Regions from separate parts of the Rahnella sp. CJA17(1/100) genome, predicted to be linked through region 4. Evidence: predicted binding sites of a transcription regulator. Region 4 holds the regulator's gene; each other region holds the start of a gene.
What was found. The regulator LexA, encoded in region 4, represses DNA repair genes until DNA is damaged. The targets are predictions, from matches to a motif close to TNCTGTATGTACATACAGNA.
Positions count from the first base shown of each region.

Region 1: the regulator LexA is predicted to act here: its motif matches at 1,537-1,556, upstream of uvrB (excinuclease ABC subunit UvrB).
Region 2: the regulator LexA is predicted to act here: its motif matches at 1,225-1,244, upstream of dinB (DNA polymerase IV).
Region 3: the regulator LexA is predicted to act here: its motif matches at 1,288-1,307, upstream of rmuC (DNA recombination protein RmuC).

Region 1 is NZ_CAWOJA010000044.1:109,981-113,153, forward strand. Features, by position in the region: gene AACU55_RS17360 (ABC transporter ATP-binding protein) at 1-525, opposite strand, end outside; gene uvrB (excinuclease ABC subunit UvrB) at 1,682-3,173, shown strand, end outside.
Region 2 is NZ_CAWOJA010000022.1:56,281-59,453, reverse strand. Features, by position in the region: gene pepD (beta-Ala-His dipeptidase) at 1-15, shown strand, start outside; gene dinB (DNA polymerase IV) at 150-1,208, opposite strand; gene dpaA (peptidoglycan meso-diaminopimelic acid protein amidase) at 1,492-2,217, shown strand; gene AACU55_RS11710 (class II glutamine amidotransferase) at 2,188-2,955, opposite strand; gene lpcA (D-sedoheptulose 7-phosphate isomerase) at 2,982-3,173, opposite strand, start outside.
Region 3 is NZ_CAWOJA010000016.1:17,417-20,589, reverse strand. Features, by position in the region: gene udp (uridine phosphorylase) at 1-499, shown strand, start outside; gene AACU55_RS10115 (DedA family protein) at 665-1,192, shown strand; gene rmuC (DNA recombination protein RmuC) at 1,350-2,891, shown strand; gene ubiE (bifunctional demethylmenaquinone methyltransferase/2-methoxy-6-polyprenyl-1,4-benzoquinol methylase UbiE) at 3,033-3,173, shown strand, end outside.
Region 4 is NZ_CAWOJA010000083.1:215,118-218,290, reverse strand. Features, by position in the region: gene plsB (glycerol-3-phosphate 1-O-acyltransferase PlsB) at 1-756, opposite strand, end outside; gene AACU55_RS24490 (diacylglycerol kinase) at 874-1,242, shown strand; gene lexA (transcriptional repressor LexA) at 1,362-1,970, shown strand; gene dinF (MATE family efflux transporter DinF) at 2,269-3,173, shown strand, end outside.

The sequences.
Region 1 (3,173 bases), on a different contig from region 4:
GTTTGCCGCCATCGATGCGCTGGTGTGCTCGGTCGGTTCATCCAGAATCAGTAATTCAGGTTCCTGAACCAGCGCACGACTGATTGCCAGTTGCTGCTGCTGGCTTTCATCGAGCTCACCGGCTTTGCGCGCCCCCATCTCCTTTAATGTCGGAAACAGGTCATACACCTCTTCCGGCACGCGACGGGTCTTATTCCGGCTGGCCATCATGGCGATTTGCAGGTTTTCATCGACGCTCATCTGCGAAAAAATCTGCCGTCCCTGTGGCACATAACCGATCCCCATTTGGGCGCGGCTTTCGACCGGCAAATTCAGCAGACTTTGCGGCTCTTCGTCACGCGACTGCCAGGAGATGGCGCCGCTTTTCACCGGAAGATGCCCCATGATGCAGTTCACCAGCGTGGTTTTTCCCACGCCATTTCGCCCGATCAGGCAGGTACATTGACCGCGGTACAGTTCGAGATTGATATCCCACAGAATATGTTTTTGCCCATAATACTGATTAACTGATTTTACACTTAACATCAGACCTCCCTCCCGCACGGAGCCTTCCGCTGAACTTCATTTTGACGGCCACTGTCATATTTCTGACATTTATGTTCCGCTGTTAATGCCCCAACGCAGAATTTAATTCCGTTTGTTGACGGCTAACCTGACAGCATCAATTACAGATAAATCCCCCTTAATCAGTGATAAATGGGGTTAAGGGGCATTTCCTTGCGCTAAAAATGATTTTTCCTGCCTGAAAGCAGGGGAATTCTCATTTTTTATGGCGGGGCGAAAAAAGCAGTTCCGGCTGTCGCAACCTCCACATGCAGAGACGTTGCAACTCTCAGGCCAAGTTTGTAAAAACGGCCAGGGAAAGAGAAGTTACAGGGGTGTTAACAGGCGCGCCGCTGATGATTTCGGATTATTCATTAGCATTTCTGAGGTTTTTGAGATTACCCCATAAGGAGTAGTCCACGGTGACCTGCACTTTGCCAGTGCCGTCTTCACTGTTTTTGGTGCAAACACATGGACAAACGTGAGCAAAAAATTCTGGTGAGATGCACTTTTGGTTTTTGCAAGAAACATCAGCCCAGAAATTTAGGCAAAATAGGCATAAATAAGGAGATAAAAAAGATAAAAAATAACTAAAAAAGACCTTTCAGACCCACGGAAGGCAAAATTCAGTTTTTTACCAACTCCCGCAGCGCGGGGCGTGCTGGGACTTATCCACTATTCCTGTGGATAACCTTGTGCATGAGAGTGAGAAAAGTTGCTACAGACGAGTCAGCATGCGGGTTCCGCTTAGTTTGCCCGTATTCGCAGCTTTTTAATGATACTGTTTTTAATCAACGAGTTAGTTAAAAGCAATACAGCCGTAATTCGTTCGTCATAGTTGTGTCAATCTTCGTCAACCTGTGGTCAGAAAATGGAGGGAATGCGGATTTTGGGAAAAAATGTCATCTCATGGTGAGAATTCTCATTCGTCATATCCTAAAAAAGTGCAGCCTCGACAGCACGTTAAAACGCCAACACTTTTTATCGATTGGAAGCTGGTTTTATATACAGTATTATAGCGAAGGTAAAATCAGGGCTGGCAAAAATCGCGAAGTCTTTCATACTATTTTTCCGCAAACTGTTCACCCGTTCAGCGCGCACGGCCCTATGCATTCCCATTTCAGTCAGGTAGCCCGTCATGAGTAAAGAGTTCAAACTGCATTCCGAATTTAAACCGTCAGGTGACCAGCCTGAGGCGATACGCCGTCTGGAAGAAGGGCTGGAGAACGGACTGGCGCACCAGACATTGCTCGGGGTAACCGGTTCAGGAAAAACCTTTACCGTGGCGAATGTGATTGCGGATCTGAACCGTCCGACGATGGTGCTTGCCCCCAACAAAACGCTGGCCGCACAGTTATACGGTGAGATGAAAGAGTTCTTCCCGGAAAACGCCGTCGAATATTTCGTCTCTTACTATGACTATTATCAGCCTGAGGCGTATGTTCCGAGCTCCGATACCTTTATCGAAAAAGACGCCTCGGTGAACGAACACATCGAGCAGATGCGTCTTTCTGCTACCAAAGCGCTGCTCGAACGGCGCGATGTCATTGTGGTGGCCTCTGTTTCTGCGATTTACGGTCTGGGCGACCCGGACTTATACCTGAAAATGATGCTTCACCTGACCAAAGGGATGATTATCGATCAGCGTTCGATCCTGCGTCGTCTGGCGGAACTGCAATATGCACGCAACGATCAGGCTTTCCAGCGCAGTACTTTCCGCGTGCGTGGCGAAGTGATTGATGTGTTCCCGGCGGAATCGGACGATCTGGCGCTGCGCATTGAGTTATTTGATCAGGAAGTTGAACGCCTTTCGCTGTTTGATCCGCTGACAGGCCAGGTGCAGCATGAAGTGCCGCGTTTCACCATCTACCCGAAAACCCACTACGTCACGCCACGCGAACGTATTGTGCAGGCGATGGAAGAAATTAAAGTCGAACTGGCGGATCGCCGCAAAGTGTTGCTGGCCAACAACAAATTGCTGGAAGAACAGCGCATCAGCCAGCGTACGCAGTTTGATCTCGAAATGATGAACGAGCTGGGTTATTGCTCCGGTATCGAAAACTACTCACGTTATCTGTCTGGCCGCGGGCCGGGCGAGCCGCCGCCAACGCTATTTGATTATTTACCGGCTGACGGCCTGCTGATTGTCGATGAGTCGCACGTCACCATTCCGCAAATCGGCGGCATGTACAAAGGCGACCGCTCGCGTAAAGAAACGCTGGTGGAATACGGTTTCCGCCTGCCTTCAGCGCTGGATAACCGCCCGATGCGCTTTGAGGAATTCGAAGCCCTGGCGCCGCAAAGTATTTATGTCTCGGCCACGCCGGGCAAATACGAGCTGGAGAAATCCGGTGACGATGTGGTCGATCAGGTCGTGCGTCCGACCGGTTTGCTGGATCCGATCATCGAAGTGCGACCGGTAACCACGCAGGTTGATGACCTGCTGTCTGAAATCCGCAAGCGTGTGGCGATTAACGAGCGTGTGCTGGTCACCACGCTCACCAAGCGTATGGCCGAGGATCTGACTGAGTATCTGGAAGAACACGGCGAGAAGGTGCGTTACCTGCACTCTGATATCGATACCGTCGAGCGTGTGGAGATTATCCGCGATTTGCGTCTGGGGGAATTTG
Region 2 (3,173 bases), on a different contig from region 4:
CCTGAACGCGGTTAATACTCGATCGGTCCCCTAAATCATTCGGGCTGTATCAAGGCGGCAACTGAGTAAATCCCCGGGAGCATACACAAGTATGTGACCGGGGTTTGCGAAGGCAGCCAACGCAGAGACAGTTTGAAGGATGACGGGGATTATTCCCAGGGAAGCAGAAGCTGCCGCTCTATTTGCGGATCCTGCAACGTCACATGTAATCCCACCAGCCTGACTCCCCTTCCGCCACGCCGCTGTTCCCAGGCTTCACGCGCGACCTTCAGCAGATCTTCTTTATTCAGCATCGGCCAGACGTGTTCCTGCGTGGTCTGCTGGAAATCATGGAATTTGAGTTTTACACCCTGCCTCGCGATGCGCAGATCCGGGCTGACACGGCTTAAACGTGTTTGCAGTTCAGGATACAAACGTTCGATCAGCGACACGCATTCTTCCCAGCTGTGGATATCTTCTGCCAGTGTGCGTTCAACGCCGACCGATTTACGTAACCGCTCGGGGGAAATTTCACGTTCATCGATACCCTGACAGCGTTCCCACAGCACACGGCCAAATTTGCCAAAGCGTTTAAGCAGTTTCGCCAGATCATAACGCTGCACATCGCCGCAGGTGATCAGCCCCTGCTCCTGCAAACGCTGAGCGGTGACTTTGCCGACGCCGGGGATTTTACTCAGCGGAAGATCCTGTAAAAACGCCCCGACCTTTTCTGGCGTGATCACAAACTGACCGTTGGGCTTGTTCAGATCCGAGGCGATTTTTGCCAGAAATTTGATCGGCGCGATGCCCGCAGATGCCGTCAGATTGATCTCATCGAAAATGGCCTGACGGATTTCAGCAGCGATAAGCGTTGCAGAGCCGTTGCATTGCGTCGCGTGGGAAACATCCAGATAAGCTTCATCGAGTGACAACGGTTCGATCAATGGCGTATAACGCGCAAAGATTTCGCGGATATGGTTTGACGCTTCTTTATAGGCCTCCATTCGGCCGGGGATCACTTTCAGGTGCGGGCAAAGTTTCAGTGCCATGCCGGTGGGCATCGCGCTGTGCACGCCAAATTTGCGGGCAGGATAATTAGCGGTGCTGATAACACCACGGCGGTCACGACTGCCGCCAATGGCAATAGGAATGTCGCGCAGGGAAGGATCATCGCGCATTTCGACCGCAGCGAAAAAGCAGTCCATATCCACATGAATGATTTTACGCATAACCCTCCCCCTCAATAACTGTATAAGTATACAGTTGAATGCAGGGATGTCCAACATAGAAAATGAGGGTTAGTTTGACTTAATTAATCACCATTAATGGCAACGTAATAATTTTCCTATTCCTAAAGTCATTATTCATTATTTGGTGATTGCTAAAAATTTAATCAGTATTAATATGACAGCGTTTCCGACAGACAGTACATAAGAAGAAAATCAGTGGCGGTCTTACAGGCAGTTGAGCTGTAGACAAAATAATCAAAATTATTACCGAGCAGGACTTAGAATGATCAGAATCGCGCTGTTTCTTGCGATGCTCCTCAGTTTGCCTTTATTTACAGCAAATTACGCCGTGGCCAGCGATGCTGTCCCGGTCAACGCGGCACTAAAAAAACAATTACTGGGTGCACCTGTTTATATCCAGATCTTCAAACAGGAACGTAAACTCGAATTGTATGCTCAGCTCGACGGCGAATTTCGTCTGATCGGCAGTTATGGCATCTGCGATTTTTCCGGCGGTTTGGGAAATAAACGTCGCGAAGGCGATTTCAAAAGCCCGGAAGGTTTCTACAACGTGGATATTCACCACCTGAAACCCGACAGCCGCTTTTATCGCGCCATCAACATCGGTTTCCCCAATGCTTATGATATCTCGCAGGGTTATTCAGGTAAGTATCTGATGATCCACGGTAACTGTAAGTCTATTGGTTGCTACGCCATGACCGACGGCTACATGGACGAAATATTCACCTACGTACAGGCGGCATTCCAGTTCGGGCAACGCAATTTAAAGATTAGCATTTACCCGTTCAGGATGACCGATGCCAACATGAAGGCGCATAAAAACTCCAGCTATTACAGTTTCTGGAACCAGTTACAGCCGGGATATGCGTACTTTGAGAAACACCATCAGCCACCAAATGTCGTGGTCACTGACGGTAGATATGAAGTGCTACAACCGTTGTCCAATACTCCGCTGCCTTCACAGCTGGCGTTCGCCCCGATGAAATAATGCGAATTCACCTGGAGCAATTTTGTTCCAGGTTTCGTTCGCCGTCAGCGGTTGCGTGGCAATCACGGTGACGACATCATCCGGTGTCGTCTGCTGCTGAAAATCAATTTCCACATCCTGATCCAACAACGTTGCCTTGCCGAAAGGCGCACGCCGCGTGATCCAGTGCAAATTCGTCGAGCAATACGCCATCACGAAATTGCCATCCGACAGCAACATGTTAAACACCCCTTTCTGCCGTAATTCATCAGCCAGCGACGCAATATAGCGAAACACCGGCGGCCAGCTTGCAGGGCGGCGCGGATAGCGTTGGGTGAGTTTGTGCAGTAACCAGCAGAAGGCGTATTCGCTGTCGGTCTGGCCCACCGGACGCAGCGTACCGGTATCGAGCTGACGATAACCACGAAGCTGACCGTTGTGCGCATAAGTCCAGTTGCGTCCCCACAGTTCGCGGGTAAACGGGTGGGTATTTTCCAGCGCGACTTCACCACGGTTTGCCTGACGGATATGAGAAATCACCGCGCAGGATTTGATCGGATATTCCTGAACAAGGCGGGCAATGGGCGAATTAAAGCTTGGCGTCGGATCTTTAAAAGTACGACAGCCATTCCCTTCATAAAAGGTGATGCCCCAGCCGTCTTTATGCGGGCCGGTCCCGCCACCACGCTGCACTAATCCACTGAAACTGAAACAAATATCAGTAGGAACGTTAGCGCTCATCCCGAGCAATTCGCACATCACCAGCCTCCTTTACGGCAAAAGGCTTATGCCTTTGCCATCTCTTTTTCGATCAGAAGAATCAAAATATGAATGACTTTGATGTGGATTTCCTGCACGCGGTCAGCGAAACCAAAGTGCGGAACGCGGATTTCCACATCGGCTGAACCGTCCATTTTCCCGCCATCTTTACCGGTCAGGGTGATAACTTTCATGCCTTTAGCGCGTGCGGCTTCGAT
Region 3 (3,173 bases), on a different contig from region 4:
TTTCCTGCGAGTCGGCACAACTGGCGCTATCCAGCCACACATCAATGTCGGTGACGTTCTGGTCACGACCGCTGCCGTTCGCCTTGATGGCGCGAGCCTGCACTTTGCGCCGATGGAATTCCCTGCAGTAGCCGATTTTGCCTGCACCACCGCGCTGGTTGCGGCGGCAGAAGCCGTGGGTGCCGCGACGCACATTGGCGTTACCGCCTCTTCTGACACCTTCTATCCGGGTCAGGAACGTTATGACACTTACTCTGGCCGTGTTGTCCGTCGCTTCAAAGAATCGATGAAAGAGTGGCAGGAAATGGGCGTCATGAACTACGAAATGGAATCCGCGACTCTGCTGACCATGTGTGCAAGCCAGGGCCTGCGCGCGGGGATGGTGGCGGGTGTTATCGTGAACCGCACGCAGCAGGAAATCCCTAATGCGGAAACCATGAAAAAGACTGAAAGTCATGCGGTGAAGATTGTTGTAGAAGCAGCCCGCAGGCTTATTTAGTCCCTATAAAACTAAAACAACCACATCACATCATCACATCAATGGGCTGCCTCTGGCGGCCCATTTTTTTGCCCTGCTAAGCAGATCTGTTAAGGTCATGTTAGTAATCCATCTGGAATAATTGATGAATCTCCTCCCGGAACTCTGACAAAAGGAACTGCATTTTTGACTGTTCACGACCTTCTTGAGTACACCACTACCTTCATCCGTGCCCATCAGGTGTGGGCTGCACCGATCGTTTTCTTTCTGGCTTTTGGTGAGTCTCTGGCATTCCTTTCCCTGCTGCTCCCGGCGACGTTTATCTTGCTGGGACTCGGCGCGCTGATTGGCGAAACCGGTATTCCGTTCTGGCCCATCTGGGCTGCTGCCGCCGCAGGCGCTTTCCTGGGAGACTGGCTTTCTTACTGGATTGGTGCCCGTTATCAGGATCGGGTTGGCAATTTCTGGCCTTTCTCCCGCCATCCGCAAATGCTGGTTCGTGGACATGCTTTCTTTGAAAAATGGGGCATGCCCGGGGCTTTCATTGGCCGCTTCTTTGGCCCGCTTCGTGCCGTTGTGCCACTGGTTGCCGGTATCTGCGGTATGCCGCAAAAATATTTCCAGATTGCGAATGTGACGTCTGCACTCATCTGGGCTTTCGGCATCCTGGCGCCAGGTGCTTTCGGCATTCAGTGGCTGAGCCGCTGGTTTTGAATGCTGCTCTCTGTGGCTGGCTATCGCAAGGGGGCAAATACAGAGAAATTCCTTTTTGGAAGACGTCTCGCAAAGGCTCAATGCAACAGAAAATAGACTGGACATCCATACAGCCTGACATTACCTTGGCCGCAAGAGACTTTAAGAGGGAAATCGCGTGGATATCAGCATCCTGACAGCCCTGGGGGCGGGGTTAATGGGCTTACTCGTAGGTTGGCTTATCGCCAGCCTGCGCCAACAGCAACAGCAGACGGAGTATGAAACGCAGCGCCGTTTGCTGGAACAATCGCTGGAACAGGCTAAAGCGGAAAATGATACGCACAAAAGCGAGCGGCAATCAGGGCAGCAGCAACTGCGCGAGGCTGAACTTGAGCTGCGCAAACTGCATAGCCTGCAGGCGGCCAGTCAGGAAAAATTACAACTGCTTGCCCACTGGCAAAACGAGTGTGAGCAACTGAATCAGGAACTGCGTGCGCAGCGGGAAATCAACAGCGCGCAGGAAGCAGAGTTGCGTGAGGTTTCAACCCGTCTGGATGAAACCCGCATGGCGGCTGAAGAAAAGCAGCGTCTGCTGATTAACAGCGAACAGCGCCTGAGCAGCCAGTTTGAAAATCTGGCTAACCGGATTTTCGAACAAAATGGCCGTCGTGCCGACGAACAGAACAAGCAAAGTCTCGACAAGTTACTGTTGCCGTTGCGCGAGCAACTGGATGGTTTCCGTCGTCAGGTGCAGGACAGCTTTGGGCAGGAAGCCCGTGAACGCCATACGCTGGCGCATGAGATCCGCAATCTGCAGCAACTGAATGTGGAGATGGCCCGTGAAGCCGTCAACCTGACCAAGGCACTGAAAGGTGACAACAAAACGCAGGGCAACTGGGGGGAAGTGGTGCTGAGCCGCGTGCTCGAGGCTTCCGGTTTACGCGAAGGGCATGAGTACCAGACTCAGGTCAGCGTGCAGGTTGACAGCAACAGCCGGATGCAACCTGATGTGGTCGTCAGGTTACCGCAGAATAAAGACGTAGTGATTGATGCCAAAATGACCCTGGTCGCGTATGAGCGCTATTTCAACAGCGAGGATGACAGCGAGCGGGAAGCGGCACTCAATGAACATATTGCCTCGGTGCGCGGACATATCCGCCTGCTCGGGCGCAAAGATTACCAGCAACTTCCCGGTCTGCGCAGCCTCGACTATGTGCTGATGTTTATCCCTGTTGAGCCCGCTTTTCTGCTGGCTATCGACCGTGAGCCAGAATTGATTAGCGAAGCGCTCCGGCACAATATTATGCTGGTCAGCCCGACGACCCTGCTGGTGGCGCTGCGAACGATCAGTAACTTGTGGCGCTATGAGCATCAGAGTCAGAACGCCAAACGTATCGCCGACCGCGCGGCACGTCTTTACGATAAACTGCGGCTGTTTGTGGATGACATGGAGTCGATGGGACAAAGTCTCGACAAAGCGCAGGGAAGTTATCGATCCGCGATGAATAAACTCTCGCAAGGCCGTGGTAATCTTATCGGACAGGTGGAAAGTTTCCGCGCGCTGGGTGTTGAAGTTAAACGGCCTATCAGTCCGTCTCTGGCTGAAATAGCGAAAGCGGAAAATGAACCTGAAGACACCGCATCTCTGCCCGATACCTCTGATGCGGAAGAAGAACAGACGCTGAACCCGGGTGAGTTAACTCCCCACCAGCAGGCATAGCGGTTGAGAGGGCCTGCACTGTATTTGTGATTCAATGCATGAATTTTTGCAATATGTTGAATCACCATCGGTGATGGGGCTTTCGAACGGGTTCTGATACACTTCTCCCCAAGAGTTCGACTGAAAAAGCAGGCATAAATAATGGAAAAGCAGACGCCGGAAACCACCCATTTTGGTTTTCGTACAGTAGCCAAAGATGAAAAACAGGAAATGGTGGCAGAAGTCTTCCATTCCGTTGCGGCAAAATATGATTTGATGAATGATCTGATGTCTTTCGGTATT
Region 4 (3,173 bases):
CATCAGGGCGATGGCGTTTTGTTGGGCTTTTTCGTGGGAAATTTTCTTGCTGCGGGCTTCGTCTTCAATCGCTTTCTCAATGGCTTTTGAGGCCAGCAATTTATTGAATAAATCCTGACGTGCCGGAAGACGCGGACCAACCGCAGCCAGACGCTGACGGGAGAAATGCATCCGCGCCACACGTGCCAGTTTTTGAGCAATCGTCTTATCTGTGCCGTGTTCCGTCGCCATATAACGCAGGGAAACGGTATTGGAGAAACGGACGAAACTGTCCCGCCCCAGCCACAGCACTGCGAAAAATTTCTGGATACCGTTCAGCACGCGCAGATGCGGCGTGTCGTCCTGACCTTCACGGCCCGGTGCACGACCAAACATTACCGACACCGGCAACATCTGAATGTCTAAATCCGGATTATTGCGGTGCAAATCAAGGTAGTCGTGGAACAGCTTTACGGATTCCTGCTTCGGCGTGTAATAAGAGAATACGCGCGGGCCTTCGGCTATAAAGACATGGCTTGGTAGCAGGGTGCCGTCAATTTCCAGCGGAATAAGAGGATCAGGCAGATTCTGCGCCAGACATTGCGCACGCAACGTCAGCAAATCGGCTTTGGAATTATAAGGTAATACGTACAAAATCGGCCGCGTCGGGTCTAAATGCAACTCGGTAACCGGATCTGAAGGTATGACCTTGCTCTTTACCAGCAATGAGAGTGGTAAATTCAATAATGTGTAATAAAGTCTACGCCAACCTGACATAAAAACGTGAAGCCTCTTGTTAGCAATTTCGCCGCAAGGATACCAGAAAGATCCGTGGAGATCTGTGGTCATATAAAAGCTAAAATGCTGCAAACACTCTAAGGATCAGTACCCCAAATGGCGAACCAAGTCACCGGATTTACCCGAATTTATAAAGCGGCCGGCTATTCCTGGAAAGGATTCAAAGCGGCATGGCAAAACGAAGCGGCATTTCGCCAGGAGGCCAGCGTCGCTATCCCGTTAATTTTGCTATCTTTCTGGCTTGATGTCAGCACCATTGAACGTATCCTGCTGGTGGGATCCGTCGTGCTGGTCTGTGTCACGGAATTGCTCAACAGCGCGGTGGAATGTGCAATAGACCGCATCGGGCCTGAGTTTCATGTGCTTTCTGGTCGCGCAAAAGATATCGGCTCTGCTGCCGTACTTCTGACCATCATATTGGCGATTTTTGTCTGGGTCAGCATCTTTTGGTCGCGATGGTTCTGATTTGGAATCTGCATTCCAGGAATCAACGTTATGCCCTGTTTTTATTCAATCTTAGGTTTTCATTGACCGTTTAGCTGTATATACTCACAGCAAGACTGTATAAACAACCAGGGGGCGGAATGAAAGCTTTAACGACCAGACAACAAGAGGTCTACGACCTTATTCGCGATCATATCTCCACCACCGGTATGCCACCAACCCGCGCAGAGATTGCATCACGTCTGGGGTTCCGTTCTCCCAATGCGGCGGAAGAGCATCTTAAAGCGCTGGCGCGTAAAGGTGTTATTGAGATTGTTTCCGGTGCATCACGCGGCATTCGTCTGCTGATGGAAGAAGAAGAAGGTTTACCGCTGATTGGCCGCGTTGCCGCCGGTGAACCGCTGCTGGCGCAGCAACATATCGAAGGGCACTATCAGATCGATCCGGCAATGTTTAAGCCGAGCGCCGATTTCCTGCTGCGTGTCAGCGGTATGTCGATGCGTGATATTGGTATCCTTGACGGCGATCTGCTGGCCGTGCATAAAACGCAAGACGTGCGTAATGGTCAGGTTGTGGTGGCCCGTATCGATGATGAGGTCACTGTGAAACGCCTGAAAAAACAAGGCAGTGTGGTGCAGTTATTGCCAGAGAACAGCGAGTTTCAGCCGATCGTGGTGGATTTGCGCGAGCAGAATTTCAGCATTGAAGGCTTAGCCGTAGGTGTTATCCGCAACGGCGACTGGATCTGACCTTCGTACTTCGAGCTATCTCTGCGTTGGCTGCCTTCGCGAACCCCGGTCACATACTTGTGTATGCTCCCGGCGTTCGCTTAGTTGCCGCCTTGATATAACGCGAATTACTCGGTCAGATATGACTAAGTCAGAAATTGCTGTGTCAGATAGACAAGACTAAAACTAATTGAATATGGATGGCGGCCGCCTCTGGCATCCATGTGAATTCAAAGAGAAATGCGTTTCTCTCATCATCGCCCCTTTCGGGGCGATGTCATTTACAGGCATAACCTGAACCTCCGGCATGAGATTCTCTATGCAACATCATTCCCTGCGACACACACTCAAAAACACCTTTTTAAGCCCTGCCGATAAAGCGCTCTGGATGCTGGCATTGCCGATGATTTTTTCCAATATCACGGTGCCGCTCCTCGGCCTGGTGGATACCGCAGTGATCGGTCATCTCGACAGCCCGGATTATCTCGGCGGCGTGGCTGTGGGTTCGATGATCACCACTTTCCTTTTTATGCTCTTACTGTTTCTGCGGATGAGTACCACCGGCATGACCGCTCAGGCGCTGGGCGCGAAAGATAATCAGCTTCTGGCGCGTGCTTTTGTACAACCCTTCCTTCTGGCTGTGCTGGCGGGCGTCATTATTGTGGTATTCCGTCATCCGCTGATGGAGCTGGCGTTTCACATTGTCGGCGGCAGTCAGCCCGTGCTTGAACAGGCGAGGCTGTTTATCGAAATCCGCTGGTTCAGCGCCCCGGCTTCACTGGCGAATCTGGTGATCCTCGGGTGGCTGCTCGGCATTCAGTACGTTCGCGGGCCGGTGATTTTGCTGATTGCCGGGAATTTGCTGAATATCATTCTGGATCTGTGGCTGGTGATCGGGCTGGGCTGGAACGTGCGTGGCGCAGCCATGGCGACGGCAAGCTCCGAGTATTTCACGCTACTCATCGGGCTGTATTTCGTCTGGCGGGTGATGAAACGACGCGGTATCACCGGCGCAGAAATCACCTCCGCGTGGCGTGGTAATTTGCGCCGTCTTCTCGGGCTTAACCGCGACATCATGCTGCGCTCATTACTGTTGCAGCTTTGCTTTGCATCGCTAACCGTTCTGGGCGCGCGGCTGGGCAGCCACATTGTGGCGGTCAACGCCGTGTTGATGAACCTGCTGACATTTACCGCGTTTGCACTTGACGGTTTTGCTTATGCTAT